Regions from separate parts of the Ochrobactrum quorumnocens genome, predicted to be linked through region 1. Evidence: predicted binding sites of a transcription regulator. Region 1 holds the regulator's gene; the other holds the start of a gene.
The links. Region 1 encodes LexA, which represses DNA repair genes until DNA is damaged. Its sites were predicted from a motif close to TGTTCNNNNTGTGTTCNG; they were not measured.

Region 1 (8,232 bases):
CTCTTCGCGCCTCGTCGGCGTCAACAATCGCAACCTGCGCACATTTGAAGTCGACCTCGCGGTTTCCGAACGTCTCGCAAAGATGGTTCCTTCGGATCGCCTGCTGGTCGGCGAAAGCGGCATCTTCACCCATGATGATTGCCTGCGTCTCGAAAAATCGAATATCGGCACCTTCCTCATCGGCGAAAGCCTGATGCGCAAAGATGATGTTGCGACCGCAACCCGCGAACTTCTGACCGGCAAGGCCTGAGATATGGCGACCAAGCTCACCCATATCGACCAGACAGGCGCTGCCCATATGGTCGATGTTGGGGACAAGTTTGAGACTGAACGTCAGGCCACGGCAGAAGGCGCAGTCAGGATGAAGCCGGAAACGCTGGCGCTTATTCTGGAAGGCAATGCAGCCAAGGGTGACGTTATCGGCGCCGCACGGCTCGCTGGCATTATGGCCGCAAAGAAAACGTCAGATCTTATTCCGCTTTGCCACCCTCTGATGTTGACAAAAGTATCGGTTGATATCCAGCCTGATCTGACACTTCCCGGTCTGCGTATTCGTGCTACTGCAAAGCTTAAAGGCCGCACTGGTGTAGAGATGGAAGCCTTGACTGCTGTTTCCGTCACCTGCCTGACCATTTACGACATGGCCAAAGCAGTTGATCGCCATATGGAGATCACCGACATCCGTGTTTCGGCAAAAAGCGGCGGCAAGTCAGGCGACTGGAAAGCCTGAACATTCAGACGAGAGGAAACCCTATGTCCCTTCTCCCGGTCGATGAAGCACTTGCCCGCATCCTAAGCGCCGCTGAGCCGCATGGTTTTGAGCAGATACCACTTGCTTCAGCCGGAGGCCGTGTTGTTGCCGAGCAGGTCGCTGCGAAACTACTCCAGCCGCCATTTGATTGTTCCGCCATGGATGGCTATGCGCTCATCGCGCCTCAGAATGTTGAATATCCGATTGAACTTACAGTGATCGGCGAATCGGCCGCTGGAAAAAGATTTGAAGGCAAGCTTGCCGCTGGTGAAGCTGTGCGTATTTTCACCGGTGCACCTATGCCAGTTGGCGCTGACTGCATCGTCATTCAAGAAGACACCGAGCGTTCTGGTGACAAACTGACGATCCAACAAGGGCTCGATAAAGGCCGCCACATTCGGCGTGCGGGCCTCGACTTTGCACCCGGCGACACTGTTCTTCCAGTTGGATGCGAACTTGACGCCCCGGCGCTATCTCTTGCTGCAGCGAGCGGCAATGCAACGATTTCTGTTTTCAAGCAGCCGCGAATTGCCATTCTCGCCACAGGCGACGAGCTCGTCCCACCCGGAACAATTCCCGGACCTGATCAAATTGTGGCCTCCAATAGCGTGGGAATAGCCGAGATCGTGCGTCGCGCAGGTGGCAAGCCTGAAGACATGGGCATCATCGTTGACGACCCCGCCAAAATCGAATCAGCGATAAGCCAAGTGCTCGACGATGGCATCGATATCCTTGTCACTATCGGTGGCGCATCAGTAGGTGATCGTGATTACGTGCATGGCGCGTTGAAAAACAGCGGTGTTGATCTCGATTTCTGGAAAATTGCTATGCGACCCGGCAAACCGCTGATGTATGGCCGCAAGACAGTTTCAGGCAAAACAGTGCACGTCATCGGCCTGCCGGGAAACCCTGTTTCTAGCCTCGTTTGCGGCCTCGTATTTCTACGTCCATTGGTAGCCAAGCTATCCGGCACGGATTTGACCGCAGATATTCGTCCCGCAAAGCTTGGTCAGGCGATGAATTCTAATGATCACCGGCGCGATTTTGTTCGGGCAACAGTCGAACAGGACACTGATGGAACATTGATCGCAACACCTTTTCCTCTCCAGGATTCGTCGATGCTTTCTGCCTTAGTCCGCTCCAATGCGCTGCTAATCAGAGATGAAAATGCACCAGCTGCAGCGACCGGTGAATCGTGCTTGATATTGATGCTGTAACGAACCTATCCAATTCCGCCAGTCCGTTAATCATTTTAAAACCATTGCAGAACAAGACTGGAACATATAGTGTTCGTTCTGGTTTTGTTTTTATTTGATTCTGGTCTGGAGGGTGTAGCGCATGTTGACCCGTAAACAGCACGAGCTTCTGCTGTTCATTCATGAACGTCTTAAAGAGACGGGCATCCCTCCGTCTTTTGACGAGATGAAAGAGGCTCTCGATCTAGCCTCGAAATCGGGCATTCATCGCCTCATCACGGCCTTGGAAGAACGTGGCTTTATCCGCAGACTCCCAAATCGTGCACGTGCATTGGAAGTGCTCCGTCTGCCAGATTCCATTGCTCCCGGACTGAATTCGCAAAAGAAATTTGCGCCAAGTGTGATTGAAGGCAGTCTGGGCAAGGTGCCACCTGCCCCCGTGCCTGCGCGCCCTGCTCCGACAACAGCCAATGACGACGTATCGACCATGGTTTCCATCCCTGTGATGGGTCGTATCGCTGCTGGTGTACCAATCTCGGCGATCCAGAATCAGACCCATTCGCTCAGCCTTCCGCCAGAAATGATTGGCGCAGGTGAACACTACGCGCTTGAGGTCAAGGGCGACTCGATGATCGAAGCCGGAATTTTCGATGGTGATACTGTCATCATCAAGCGCGGCGATACAGCCAATCCAGGCGAAATCATCGTTGCACTGGTGGATGACGAAGAAGCGACGCTGAAACGTTTCCGCCGCAAAGGTGCGTCCATTGCGCTCGAAGCTGCAAACCCTGCCTATGAGACGCGGATATTCGGTCCTGACCGTGTTCGTGTGCAGGGCAAGCTGATCGGACTGATCCGACGCTACTAGAGCGCCGTGCGCCCTCTTGGGCGCACGAAGAACGCTCTCAACTATTGAATCTACCCATCCTGAAATGTGTAAAGCATTTTTCGGACAAGATGCGCACTAGAGCATATCTCCCAAAAGTTGGAACCGGTTTTGGTATAAAGATATGCGTAAAAACAAACAGTTAGGCGAATTTCTAACGATTCATCTTAAACAGGAAATGCGCTAGGATAAAAACTTAGAGCGTTTTTTGTTAAATCAAAGAAACGCTCCGGAATTATTGCGGAAGATCAGAGCCGATTGCATTTTCTGTTCCAGCTTTCTTCCGATACTCACGATCAGGCAAGCCGCGCGCCGCTCGTGAATAAAGTCGATAGAGATGCCAAGGTCTTGTAGGTGCATCGACTGAAAAGCTCAGTTTGTCCGCATAGTCGCTGATATTCCGAGGTACAGCAGGCGCGAAACGATAAGCCTCACCCTCACTGACTGGTTCTTGCCCCAAAAACTTTGCCTGAGCCACTTTGTCTGCGTTTAATTTTTGTCCAAATCTTATTTCAAGAGTTCCTTTGAGGGCTAATTCTTGCCTGCCGATCACGAGCGCGTTGGACCGCTCACAGCTTAGTTTTTTTCCGGCAATAGCAAGAATAACAATATCCCCCACATTACAGGCGACCTCGCGCATGTCTTCCTGGGTGGTATAGGCTAGCATTCGACCGTCCCGAAGGGGAATGGTACAGAGGCCGTCCTCACAAAGGAAAGCGTTCTCATCAACGGGAACGGGCTGTTTTTTCATTATGTGCGGAGAAACAAACGTTTCAACCAGATAGGCTGTCTGCCAGTTCTGTGCTGTGAATTGCGGTGGCCTGCTGCGATTAACAGCAAAATTCCCATCCGACAGTCGCACCGCCACAAACTTCGCATCTTCACTGACAAGAACATCAGGCATCGGCGTCCGAATGAATGCGATCAGTCCCAACACAACGAATGGAAGCGCCAGTAACCGCAGCCGAGTTGTGAAAACAACAGCAATCAAAAGCGCAACTGTCCAGAGAATGAGCGTGATGACTGGCATGACACCGGGATTGCCATCGGGCGATAGGCTGGCGACGAATTCCGCAATATGTCGCACAAGTAGAACGCCAAACCCCATGACCTGTAATGGCAGCCAATCGAGTTGCAGGGGCATCAACAATAGACTCAAGACTGCAAATGGCATCACCAGTATCGAAATAACCGGCAAGGCTAGTACATTGCCAACAAGCCCCAAAGGGGCGGTATTGTTGAAATGGTAAGCGGCAAATATCCCGCTGGCCACACCCGCTACAATTGATGTCGCAGCTGTGGCGATCGTCGGCGCTAGTATTCTTGACAGAATCCCGCGCGGCGATGCCGTGCGGTTTTCCATACCTGACTGTTTGCGGGCCTTCCTTTCACTCCACCAGGCGAACGCCGCAATCAGTCCCGCCGTTGCTGAAAATGACATCTGAAAACTTGGACCCAATATTTCGTGCGGCGAGATCGCGATCATCGCTATCGCTGAAATCGCCAGATTGCGCATACTGATAGCCGCTCTGTCAGCCAGAAGCGCGCAAAGCATCACAGCAATCATCACGTAGCTGCGCTGTGCCGCCACATCGGCTCCAGACATGGCGAGATAGAACGTACAACTCAGCAGCGACAGAAAAGCAGCATATTTCTTGACGGAGTATCGCGCGCTGAAGGCCGGAAACAGGGCAAACAGGGACCGCAACGACATCATGACCACTCCTGCAGCCAACACCATATGCAAGCCAGAAATCGATAGGATGTGCGCAAGCCCAGCCTTGCGCAGATGCTCATTGTCTCCTCACTGATCCCCGCCCGCTCGCCGGCGATCAGCGCTGCTGCAACGCTGCCATCTTCACCGGACAACACCTCTGCAATCCGCTCTGAAACATGTACGCGTAACTGTGCTATAGAACCGGAAATTTTTGCGGCCATATTACTTGGGCCGGGTACATCTACAATTTTCGGCGTCCCCAGAAAAAAGCCGTTTGCGCCGATCCCACCGAAATAAGCGTGAAAGCCAAAATCGTAATTTCCAGGCCGCACCGGACCGGACGCCACGCGCAGACGTGCAAAACCGTTCAAGCCGCTTCCGATTGTCGTTGAAGCTGGAATATCGCGCGCAGTAATCCGGATGCGTTGCGGCGAATAACGCAACTTGGGCGTTTGCGTTTCAATCAAGTCAAGCGTGACGCGCCAGCTGCCATTGTCCCGATATTCGAGAGCAACTACCCTCCCCGTAACGCGGGTCGCCACTTCGGAACCGAGCATCTGGGTTCCGCGTCTCTCTGTTTCGATCTTTCCCGCAATTATTCCCAGCTGGAGTGCCATCACGAGCGTCAGAAGCTGCGATACGAGGAAGTGTTTGCGAGAAAGAAGACGAATAAGAACAGACGCTGTGAGAACCGAAAAAAGTGGCAGCCACGCAGGTTCGAACGAAACTGAAAAATAGATAACCGCTCCAACACCCATGAAAACCGGAAACAGTAGGAAAAACATCCCTCTGCCGATTTCCCGCGTCATGGCTGCAGAAAAATTCTGCCGGACAATGGATGCCAGCGCCGTTAGCCGTTCAGACGGTGTTTGTTGTCTTGACGGCTGAACTGGCGGTGTTTGTTCAGTTGGTTTATAAGGTAGCCATGGTTCGGGCAATAAGGAACGCGCAAGACCGTCGGGCATGTCTTTGACAAACACCCGTTCATTAATCTCCTGCGTTTCGCTTATGCTCGTCATGCCCCCGCCTGACTGCAAAAGTGTTCCCCGATTTCTCAAGAAGAATACCGGATTAGCGCGAAAGAAACTTCAAGCCCTTGCGCGCTGTGCTGCCTATGGTACATGAACGCCAGCCAAAATCGAGAGGGTTCCCGCATCGAGAATCCTTGACGCCCGTAGACTGAGTGCAATCGGGCGCTACATATTCAAAATTCCGCCTCGCACTGCGCATCCGCTGCAGCCCAACGAGGCCTGTTATAGTGGAGCTGTCATGTCGAAACCGGTCGTAACCCGTTTTGCCCCTTCGCCCACGGGTTTCCTACATATTGGCGGAGCCCGGACCGCCCTGTTCAACTGGCTTTATGCCAAGCATAGCGGCGGTAAGATGCTGCTACGCATCGAAGATACAGATCGTGAGCGCTCCACTGATGCTGCAACGGCAGCGATCCTCGATGGCCTCACATGGCTAGGTCTTGATTGGGATGGCGATGCCATCTCACAGTTTGAACGCGCCCCACGCCATCGCGAAGTAGCCGAAGAACTGGTCGCTAAAGGCAAAGCTTATTATTGCTATGCGACACCAGCCGAACTGGAAGACATGCGCGAAAAGGCACGTGCCGAAGGCCGCCCACCGCGTTATGATGGTCGCTGGCGTGATCGCGATCCATCCGAAGCACCAGAAGGTGTAAAGCCGGTCATCCGAATCAAGGCACCGCAGGAAGGTGAAACCCTTGTTCGCGATGCGGTTCAGGGTGATGTTCGTTTCCCAAACAAGGACTTAGATGATTTCATCATCCTTCGTTCCGACGGTACGCCAACATATATGCACGCCGTTGTCGTCGATGATAATGATATGGGCGTCACCCACATTATCCGCGGCGATGATCATCTGACCAATGCTGCGCGTCAGACGGTGATTTATGATGCGATGGGCTGGGAAGTTCCTCAGATGTCGCATATTCCGCTCATTCATGGTGCGGATGGCGCGAAGCTCTCCAAGCGTCACGGCGCACTTGGCGTCGATGCATATCGCGCCATGGGTTATCTGCCGGAAGCTCTGCGCAACTATCTGGTTCGCCTTGGCTGGAGCCATGGCGACGATGAAATCATGTCGACCGAACAGATGATCGAGTGGTTTGACGTGAAGGATATAAACAAAGGTGCTGCGCGCTTTGACTTCCAGAAGCTGGAAGCAATCAATGGCCTCTATATGCGCAACAGCGACGACAAGGCACTGTTTGATGCTCTGATCGCTGTCTTGCCTGAGATCGAAGGCGGCAAAGAACTTGAAGCCTCTCTGGACGACAAAGGCCGTGAACAGCTTCTCACAGCAATGCCCGGTCTAAAAGATCGTGCAAAGACACTCGTCGAACTCGCAGACGGTGCTAAGTTCATCTTCGCCAAGCGCCCACTTGCATTTGATGAAAAGGCCGCATCCCTGCTTAATGACGAAGGCCGAGCAGTGCTGGCGGCTGCCCTTCCGCATCTGGAATCAGTCAAAGAATGGACTGTGGAAGCACTTGATGCGGCGGTTCGCACCCATGCTGAAGCCACAGGCTTGAAGCTTGGAAAGGTGGCACAACCACTGCGCGCTGCCCTTACGGGTCGCGCTACATCTCCGGGTGTATTCGATGTACTGTTTGTGCTCGGTCGTGAAGAGTCACTTGCACGCATAAAAGATCAAATCGTTTGAACTGTTAGCATTCACGCTGACGTGACAAAACGGGCTTAATTAGTCCAAATTACGCATTGCATCGCAAAATCATTGGGATAGTTTGGCGGTCGAAATCGTTTGGATAATACGTTCAAAACTAGTGGTCTGATTCCGACATTTGCGCCCTTCGGTTACAAGTATCGGAATAAAAAAGACCACTAGCAAGTTTCCCGCGCAAGCGGGAAACATTCGGAATTTGCGAAAGACAAGTTATAACGACGATTAAAATTCAGCCGTCGCAAAGACGGCAAAGTGGACACGAAAGGAAACACGATGTCAGATAAGACAGCTAGCTTTACCCTCGACGGCAAAACGTTCGACCTGCCTGTACGACAAGGCACTGTCGGGCCGGACGTCGTTGACATCGGTCCACTTTACAAGAATGCGAATGCCTTCACTTACGATCCTGGTTTCACGTCGACTGCTTCGTGCGAATCCAAGATCACCTACATCGATGGCGATGAAGGCGTATTACTCTATCGTGGCTATCCGATTGATCAGCTTGCTGAACACGGCGACTTCCTCGAAACATGCTACCTGCTGCTTTACGGCGAACTGCCAACGGCAACTCAGAAAGCTGATTTCGATTATCGCGTGACCCGTCACACGATGATCCATGAGCAGATGACGAAGTTCTTCACAGGCTTCCGTCGTGATGCGCATCCGATGGCCGTGATCGTAGGCTGCGTTGGCGCAATGTCTGCGTTCTACCACGACTCGACCGATATCACCGATCCACATCAGCGCATGGTCGCTTCGATCCGCTTGATTGCCAAGGTGCCAACGCTGGCTGCGATGGCCTATAAGTATCACATCGGCCAGCCGTTCATGTATCCGAAGAACGACCTCGATTTCGCGTCGAACTTCCTACACATGTGCTTCGGCGTTCCTTGCGAAGAATATAAGGTCAATCCGGTTCTAGCCCGCGCTATGGATCGTATCTTCATCCTGCATGCAGATCACGAGCAGA
Region 2 (8,232 bases), on a different replicon from region 1:
GCAATCCGTTCAGCGCGATAGACATCATGTGTTTTGTGCCAAAAACAGCAATCAGGACCGATATCAAAAGGGCGAGTATCGCCAAGGTCATCCAGTCAAATCGCCAGTGTCTTCTCATTCCGCCTCCTCCCAGAATGGAATAGAAATATATATTGCCGCGAAAATTGCTATATCGAAAGTTTTCCCGATAGAAATATTACGTTCAAACCGCGATAGTATTCAGCGCTCTAACGGAGAAAACGCTAAGATTTCTTTAGTGGGATCTGATGATTGCGATAATCTTGGGGCATAAGAATTCAATATTCTAATGGCCGAAATTATTCGTTGATGAGAGAACGCGGACTGGGAAAGCTTAACGAAGAGGTTTCTTCATGATTAACGGGCCATTCGATTGAGGGGCCGTAAATCTCATCACAACGCGAACGGTTCTTGATTTAACAGAAGTCTTGCTTGCGCATTCCAACAATGCCTGTTGGGCACTAACAGCAAATTCCTCACCGGCTTTGCGTACAGGCTGATAATCGACTGTCACAACGCGCAATAACTCACCGTCTGAGTTGTAGGTGACTTCAAATGTCGCTGATGCCCTTTGATAATCAACACCTTCAGGGAGTGTCCAACACTTGGCTGCCATTTCTGTCACTATTTCCGCATCCGTGGCAGCAAACGCGACGGCTGGGTTCAATGTGAGTGTGGCAATTCCAAGTAAGATCAGGTTTTTCATACGTCTCCCTTGCAGGCCAGTTCGGTTAATAACCCTGTATGAACAAGGTAGGTACGGACCGGACTGAATGCCAGCGTAATACACTGGATAGAGTGTGCGGTCGAGTTTAGAACAACCTGTGGATAATTTATGCTTATCCTGTGGAGCGCTTTGTGGATAAGTCAGACGTGATTTATCTTTAAAGGATTGAATTTATTATAATTATAAGTGGCCCTGAGAGGGGAAACTTCAACAAAAACTGAAGTATGATAATGTTTTCATTGATTGCCGATGCCGACTATTCTCTTCGTTAAAAGCATTTGCTCGTCTTGATCTGTCTCAATATCAGTGCAGAATATGTTGCATGCATTTGCCGGACATTTTTGTAACCAGTTGTAATTGCAGAGAATCTACTTGTAGAACGACGTGGCATGAAATGTCATATAAATGAATAATTGTGCAGGCTTAACGCATTGATTTCAAAGGGAAATGTTTTGGAGGCCTCACCCGGAATCGAACCGGGGTGCAAGGATTTGCAGTCCTCTGCGTAACCACTCCGCCATGAGGCCATCCGTAAGAGGTCTGTCAAATCAGTCAGCGCTCTCTTGAGCAGTTCCAATATTGATCCAGACACGCTTCGTCAAGCGGTTAGCCGTGATTGATTTATTTTTCTCCAAGACTTTGTTGCGGGTACCGGAGGAAAGAGTCATTCGTCCGGGTCACGGTCGGCGGGCGTTTGCGGGCGTGCAAGATTACCTTTTGAAAACGTGTAGCCTGTTTCGACTGCGTTCCGGCCAAATTTGTTGCGTAGGCGATCAATAGCACCTTCTGCGACAGCACGTTTTGTGGCCTGTGTGTCGACCAGATCCGGCGGGTCGGCGCGGTCGTCTGATGAGAGTTCACCCACACCAATGCCAAGCAGCCGGAACTTGGTTCCATCCAGTTCTTTTTCCAGAAGCTGAAGGCCAGTACGGAAAATACGATCCGCAAGCTGAGTAGGGTCAGCCAGTTGGCGATTGCGCGTCCGCAACTTGAAGTCTTGTGTTTTGAGCTTGAGCACGACCGTCCGTCCGGCAATGTCACCAGCCTTCAGACGCTGCGATACCTTCTCGGACAACGCACGCAGGACAGGGACCAGATCGCTTGCTTGCGAGAGGTCTTTGTTGAATGTTGTTTCGGCTGAAACACTTTTCATATCATGTTCGGGTTCAACCTTGCGGCTATCTTGTCCACGTGACAGCCTGAATAGCCGCTGACCCATTGTGCCATAGGCTTTCATCAGTGCACCTTCATCCATCATCTGAAGTTGTCCGATGGTGCGAATGCCATCACTCTCGAGCTTGGCATTGAAGGATTTGCCTACACCCCAGATCATGCTGACCGGTTTGTTACGCAGAAAATCGAGCGCTTCGGCTTCACCGATGATAGAAAATCCACGCGGCTTTTCAAGGTCAGAGGCCACCTTAGCCAAATACTTGCAATAGGATAGGCCTACCGAAATGGTAATGCCTATTTCTTCTTCGACCCGTCTGGCAAAGCGTGCCAGCACAATCGCCGCTGGTGCACGATGCAGTCGCTCTGTACCTCCCAGATCGAGGAATGCCTCATCAATGGAAATGGGTTCGACGAGTGGAGTGAGATCGCGCATCAGTTGTCGAACTTCACGCCCGACACGCGCGTATTTCTCCATATTCGGTTTAACGACAACTGCTTCAGGGCAAGCTTCAAGCGCTTTGAACATTGGCATGGCAGACCGAACACCATGAATGCGCGCAATATAGCAAGCGGTCGAAACTACGCCACGCTTGCCACCACCAATGATAAGCGGTTTGTCGCGAAGCTCCGGATTATCCCGCTTTTCTACCGATGCATAAAATGCGTCGCAATCGACATGGGCGAGCGACAGCTTGTAAAGCTCTGCATGGCGAACCAGACGTGGGCTGCCACAGGCGCGGCAGCGTCGCGCGGTTTCGAGTTTTTGCAGCGATAGGCAATCGCGGCAGAAACCATGTTCTGAACTATTTTCTGCGAATTGGTTGGCCATGGCTGCATGCGGTTTGATGAACATAAAAGGAACATCGTTTTATAGCACTAAAGCTTGGGAATGCCATCGTCACACTGATGTCCTGTCAGCTGTGCACTTGACATTGGCAAGGATATCACCAAGTTTAGCACTATGAACAACCGTTTTGCTTCCATACTCCATCGGGTTCAACCGATCACGGGATAGCAACCCTCGAGTCCTGCTCAGCGCAGAGGATTCCGGGGGACGGTTTGCCGCTTGCCTTCAAGCGGAATTACTAAAAGCGCTTTCTTCCAAAATTCAATCAGTTACTCCGGACCGGAATCGTTACGGAGAACAATTATCATTAGACAGCAGTGAGCTATCGTCATGAGCGTAAAGAACCGCAAGAAGCCTAAGATCGTCGTCAGCGACATCGATCACGAACGCCTGACAATTCTGGCCGGTAACGTCTCCGAAAAACTGGAGGAAGTGGCCGAGGAATTGTTGCAGGAACTCGACCGCGCCAAGGTGGTGCCGCAGAAGAAACTGCCAGCGGATGTCGTTCATATGGGGTCGACTGTCGAATTTCGCTCTAATGACGGTCACGAGCGTAAGGTAACGCTGGTTTATCCGGGCGAGGCGGATATTGCTCAGGGCAAGATTTCTATTTTGACGCCAATCGGCACGGCACTTATCGGCCTGACGCCAGGCCAGTCCATGTCATGGATTGCACGCGACGGCAAAGCTCATGAGTTGAGCGTTTTGAGTGTATCTGCTGCAGAAGTCGCAGGCGCAGAGTAAATTTTAGCGACGACAAAAAAGCGCCTAGAACGGGCGCTTTTTATATAGGGAGCTGCTGAGACGGTGTGTATTCGCTGTGCCGTTCTAAAGATGCTGGTTTAACCCACCGGGCAGCAGTGAAGCGGCCTTTTCAATACTCGCTGGATCGCGCCCTGTTTCCTCGCAAAAGCGCAGCAGGGTCGGTTCGTGGCTGAGATAAAATTGCAGGACGCCCTCCAGAAACCCCGGTTCTTGAGCCGCAGATCGAATTGATGAGATCTCGATCCCAGTGAGTGCGAGAAAGCGCGGCATCAGATCCTTGTCCTGAGCCAACCATACGAGCGCTTCGACTGCAAGGTTTTCTGCATCCGCTTGGCTCATGAGGCTTTTCATCTGCTTCTCCGCTTTAAATCATTTGTTTTGGCATTTCAGGTCCCGGAAAGGCCGATTCCTGTTCTTCCCGGATATATCTTACAATAGCCGCGCGACAATGCGAGATTTGGCGAATATTTGCCATTCGTCAATGAAATGCGCTTAAACTATATAGGAACCATGTCGGTGTGATGGGCAGAACAAACCTGTCTTTGAACAGGAAAGAATAAGGCCAGGGAATATTCGATGACCAAAAGTGTGATGATCGTCGAGGACAACGAACTGAATATGAAGTTGTTTCGCGATCTTATCGAAGCCAGCGGATATGAAACCATCAGGACCAGAAATGGTCTTGAGGCGCTTGATCTTGCCCGAGAGCACCGCCCTGATCTTATCTTGATGGATATCCAGCTTCCTGAAGTGTCCGGGCTGGAAGTGACGAAATGGCTCAAGGATGATGAAGAACTGCGCCACATACCAGTAATCGCAGTCACGGCCTTTGCCATGAAAGGCGATGAGGAGCGTATTCGTCAGGGAGGCTGTGAGGCCTATATATCCAAGCCGATTTCTGTTCCGCGTTTTATTGAGACGATAAAATCTTATCTGGGCGACGCCTGATCATTTTCAATGTGGGGAAGTTTACGGAGTGAGAATCTGGGGGGCTAGGCATCATGACGGCAAGAATTCTCGTCGTTGACGACGCGGAATCACACGTAAAGCTGCTGGAAGCTCTCCTGTTGCGCGAGTATTACGAGGTCGTAACGGCCTCTAACGGCGCAGAAGCTATCGAAATTTGCCTTGGCGGCCAGATTGATGTGGTTATTCTCGACGTCTTATTGCCGGGAATGGATGGTTTTGAAGTTTGCCGTCGCCTGAAAGATGACCCGCGCACAACCAATATTCCTGTTGTGATCCTGACGGCACTGGATAGCCCAAAAGATAAGATCAAGGGACTTGAAGCAGGCGCAGATGACTTCATGTCGAAGCCGGTCAAAGATCTTCAGCTGCTTTCCCGCGTCAAGAGCCTTGCCCGGCTCAAAATGGTTTCCGACGAATTGTTCCTGCGCACAGGCACGGTTGCCGACACGGAAGTGGAAGCGCTGCTCGTCACCAAACTTTCTGGCCGGTTTGGGGGCGGAGAGGATGCCGCCCGCATTCTCGTTGTTGATGAGAACGAACTGGCTGGCGCTCGTCTTCGCATGATTTTGGGCGAAGATTATTTTGTCGATGTTGCTCATGACGCCAATGGTGCGCTGATCAAGGCGATTGACAGTGACTACGACAGCATCGTTATTTCTGCCGATTTTACCTATTACGATCCGTTACGGCTCTGTTCACAGATGCGCACAATCGAGCGCACAAGGCTTGTGCCGATCATCCTGATCGTGAACGAGGATGAAGGCTCGCTGGTCGTCCGCGCACTTGAGCTTGGCGTAAATGACTATGTGATGCGGCCGCTGGAGAAGCTCGAGCTTTATGCGCGGCTGCGCACGCAAATCAAGCGCAAGTGCTACAACGACCTTTTGCGTCAAAGCCTGCACCGTACAATCACCATGGCGGTGACAGACAGCCTCACAGGACTGCATAACCGTCGTTACCTCGATACCCACATGCCGGTGCTGCTTTCGCGCGCTACGGGGCGTGAGCGGCCTTTATCAGTCGTTATGATCGACTTTGACCATTTCAAGCGCGTGAACGACAAATATGGTCATGATGGTGGAGATGATGTGCTGCGAGAATTTGCGGTGCGGCTGCGCAAGAAGATTCGCGGCATGGATGTCATGTGCCGTTATGGCGGCGAGGAGTTTGCGATCGTCCTGCCCGATACTGATATAATGGCTGCAGCTGCGGTGGCCGAACGTATTCGCGAAGCGGTGGCAGAGACCCCTTTCCTTCTGGCTAGTGGCAAGCATAAGATCAATATGACGATCAGTATCGGCATCGCATCGCTGCGTCTCATGGGAGGCGACACCGCCGAGGCGCTCTTCTCACGAACTGATGCTGCACTTTATGAAGCCAAGAAAAACGGCCGCAACAGGATTGCTCTGTCTGCTGCTTAGAGCGCATCCCGAAAAGTGCAAAGCGGTTTTCGGACAAGATGCGTATTAAAAAAGTCAGGACACATCCAACGCTTAAACGAAAAAAGCCGTCTCGTGAGAGACGGCTTTTTTGATTCCGGCCAGTGTGTGATGTCTGGCGGAGGAAACGAAAATTACTTGATTTTCGTTTCCTTGAAGTCGACGTGCTTGCGCGCAATCGGGTCGTACTTTGTCTTTGTCATCTTTTCCGTCATCGTGCGGCTGTTCTTCTTCGTTACGTAGAAGAAGCCGGTGTCAGCGGTCGACAAAAGCTTGATCTTGATGGTCGTAGCCTTGGCCATATCGAAATACCTGCTCTTTCATGATTAAACCGCTGCGAGTCTCGCCAATTGGCTAGAAGCGGAAATTCGGCGCGACACTACGGATTGAGGGCGAAAAGTCAACCCCGCTTCTTCCTTTGGACAAGTCTTATCGCAGCAAAGAGTGCAAAAGCTGCAAAAAAGATGCCGAGAGTGAGCGGAAAGCCCTTTGGTCCCATGGCATCCATGCCCACACCGACCGCTTGAGGTCCTGCGAGCATGCCGATTGCATAGCAGAAAACAAAGGCAGCGTTGGCGGAAGCCAACTCGCGACCGGTGAGTTCTGAACCAAGATGCGCGAGGCCGACCGTGTAGAGTCCCGCCACAACGCCACCCCATAAGAACAGGACGGCTGCCATCAGATACCAGCTTTGCATGAGATATGGCAGGGCAATCATACCGATGAGGCCCGTCACAGCACAGAACAGCAGCAGCTTACGCCGGTCTGAAATACGGTCGCTTATGATACCGAGCGGTATCTGCATCAACACATTACCAAGCCCGATCATTGTCAGCAGCAGCGCTGCGTCCCCTTCATCATATCCGACTCGCGCGCCAAAGACCGGAAACAGAGCGAAACCGCCTGTTTCGACGGCACCAAATACGAAGACTGCCATGGTTGCAGTGGGAACAGCAAAGATGAACGGCAGAAAGGGAACATGATCGCCTTCCTCGAAATCCGGACTGTCGCGCCAGGCGAGTAGCACGGGTATCGTAGCCACTATGATGATTGCAAAGCCGACATAGAAGGGCATGCCTCCCGCACTGCCGATCTTGGAGAATAGCCATGGGCCCAGTGCGAAACCCAGCGAAAGTGACGTCGCGTAAATGCCAAGCACAAGTCCGCGCTTTTCAGGCGGGGCGGAGGCATTGATCCAGTATTCGGACAAAACAAACAGCACAGTCAGCGCAAAATGCAGAACGATCCGCAAGGCGAACCATGCCCAGAGCGGTTGCAGGAAGTGGAAGCCTAGAAAAGCAACACTGCCGATGACAAGCATGAGCACAATGGCGCGTGCGACGCCCAGCCGGGCTGCAATCGGTGCCGCGAGTGGTGCGGCGACAATCGACGCAAGGCCAGCGACAGCCGTGTTGGCGCCGATCAGGCTTGCGGAGTGACCGCGTGCTTCAAGAAGTACACTCAGAAGCGGTATGCCCAAGCCAATTGCAGCGCCCATAGCGCTGATCGTAGCTATTGCTGCAGCAAGCGAACGCCAATGCATCTGGCCCTCATTCGGCCCGCCTTCCGGTTCCCGGGAGGCAAGATCGGTAGGGTGGATTTCTTTGTTCATATTGTCAGATCACTTCACGGACAAAGCGGCCATGCCGCTTGCTGTATTGTGCCACAGGCAAGGTGGCAGGCAGGTCGAGCCGAGTTTCTGTGAGCAGCATTCGCGCTTCCTTTAGAATGGCCTGAGTAATTCGGGCAACGTCGAGTTTATCAACTTCATCAATTGTCACCCAATCCAAATCTTCCAGTTCGCCACTTGGAACAAGTGATGCTCGTTCAAGTTCCGGCAGGCTGTCGCGAAAGGCGATAAAAAAACGCGCATCAAATCGACGGACATTGCCGGGTGGCGTTACCGCTCGAGCGAAATAGCGCAGATCACCAAGCGCTGGCAACGCACCACGTTCAAGGAATGCACACCAATCCTTGTTATCAGGCATTATTATGTTGGTGGATGACAAACGTTTGGCAAAAGAGGTTTGATCGGAGTTCGGCCTGTCAAAGGATGTACGTGCAATCCTTAGCCCGGTTTCCTCAAAAGTTTCTCGGATAGCGCAAAGCCCTAGCGCACGAGCCCTGCGCTGCGAAGCGCGGGTTCCCATGCCTGTCATCAGTTTTTGGGTGTCGTTTTCACTGAGTTCTGTTGCCGCCGTTACCGCGCCGTCCCCTGCCTCTGCCCGTCCACCGGGGAAGACAAATTTGCCCGGCATGAAAGCCAGACTGGGATGACGTTTGCCCATCAGAAT

Region 2: the regulator LexA is predicted to act here: its motif matches at 2,764-2,781, upstream of CES85_RS00555 (DNA polymerase IV).

What each region holds. Positions count from the first base shown of each region.
Region 1 covers NZ_CP022604.1:1,218,264-1,226,495, forward strand. Annotated here, with positions in the region: gene trpC (indole-3-glycerol phosphate synthase TrpC) at 1-250, shown strand, start outside; gene moaC (cyclic pyranopterin monophosphate synthase MoaC) at 254-730, shown strand; gene CES85_RS15365 (molybdopterin molybdotransferase MoeA) at 754-1,968, shown strand; gene lexA (transcriptional repressor LexA) at 2,090-2,815, shown strand; partial or broken gene CES85_RS15375 (ComEC/Rec2 family competence protein) at 3,069-5,569, opposite strand; gene gltX (glutamate--tRNA ligase) at 5,820-7,241, shown strand; gene gltA (citrate synthase) at 7,536-8,232, shown strand, end outside.
Region 2 covers NZ_CP022603.1:85,205-93,436, forward strand. Annotated here, with positions in the region: gene CES85_RS00540 (sensor histidine kinase) at 1-118, opposite strand, end outside; gene CES85_RS00545 (hypothetical protein) at 353-724, opposite strand; tRNA gene CES85_RS00550 (tRNA-Cys) at 1,199-1,272, opposite strand; gene CES85_RS00555 (DNA polymerase IV) at 1,410-2,747, opposite strand; gene rnk (nucleoside diphosphate kinase regulator) at 3,096-3,509, shown strand; gene CES85_RS00565 (DUF3572 domain-containing protein) at 3,594-3,881, opposite strand; gene CES85_RS00570 (response regulator) at 4,107-4,478, shown strand; gene CES85_RS00575 (PleD family two-component system response regulator) at 4,532-5,920, shown strand; gene rpmG (50S ribosomal protein L33) at 6,073-6,240, opposite strand; gene CES85_RS00585 (MFS transporter) at 6,339-7,481, opposite strand; gene CES85_RS00590 (NUDIX hydrolase) at 7,555-8,196, opposite strand.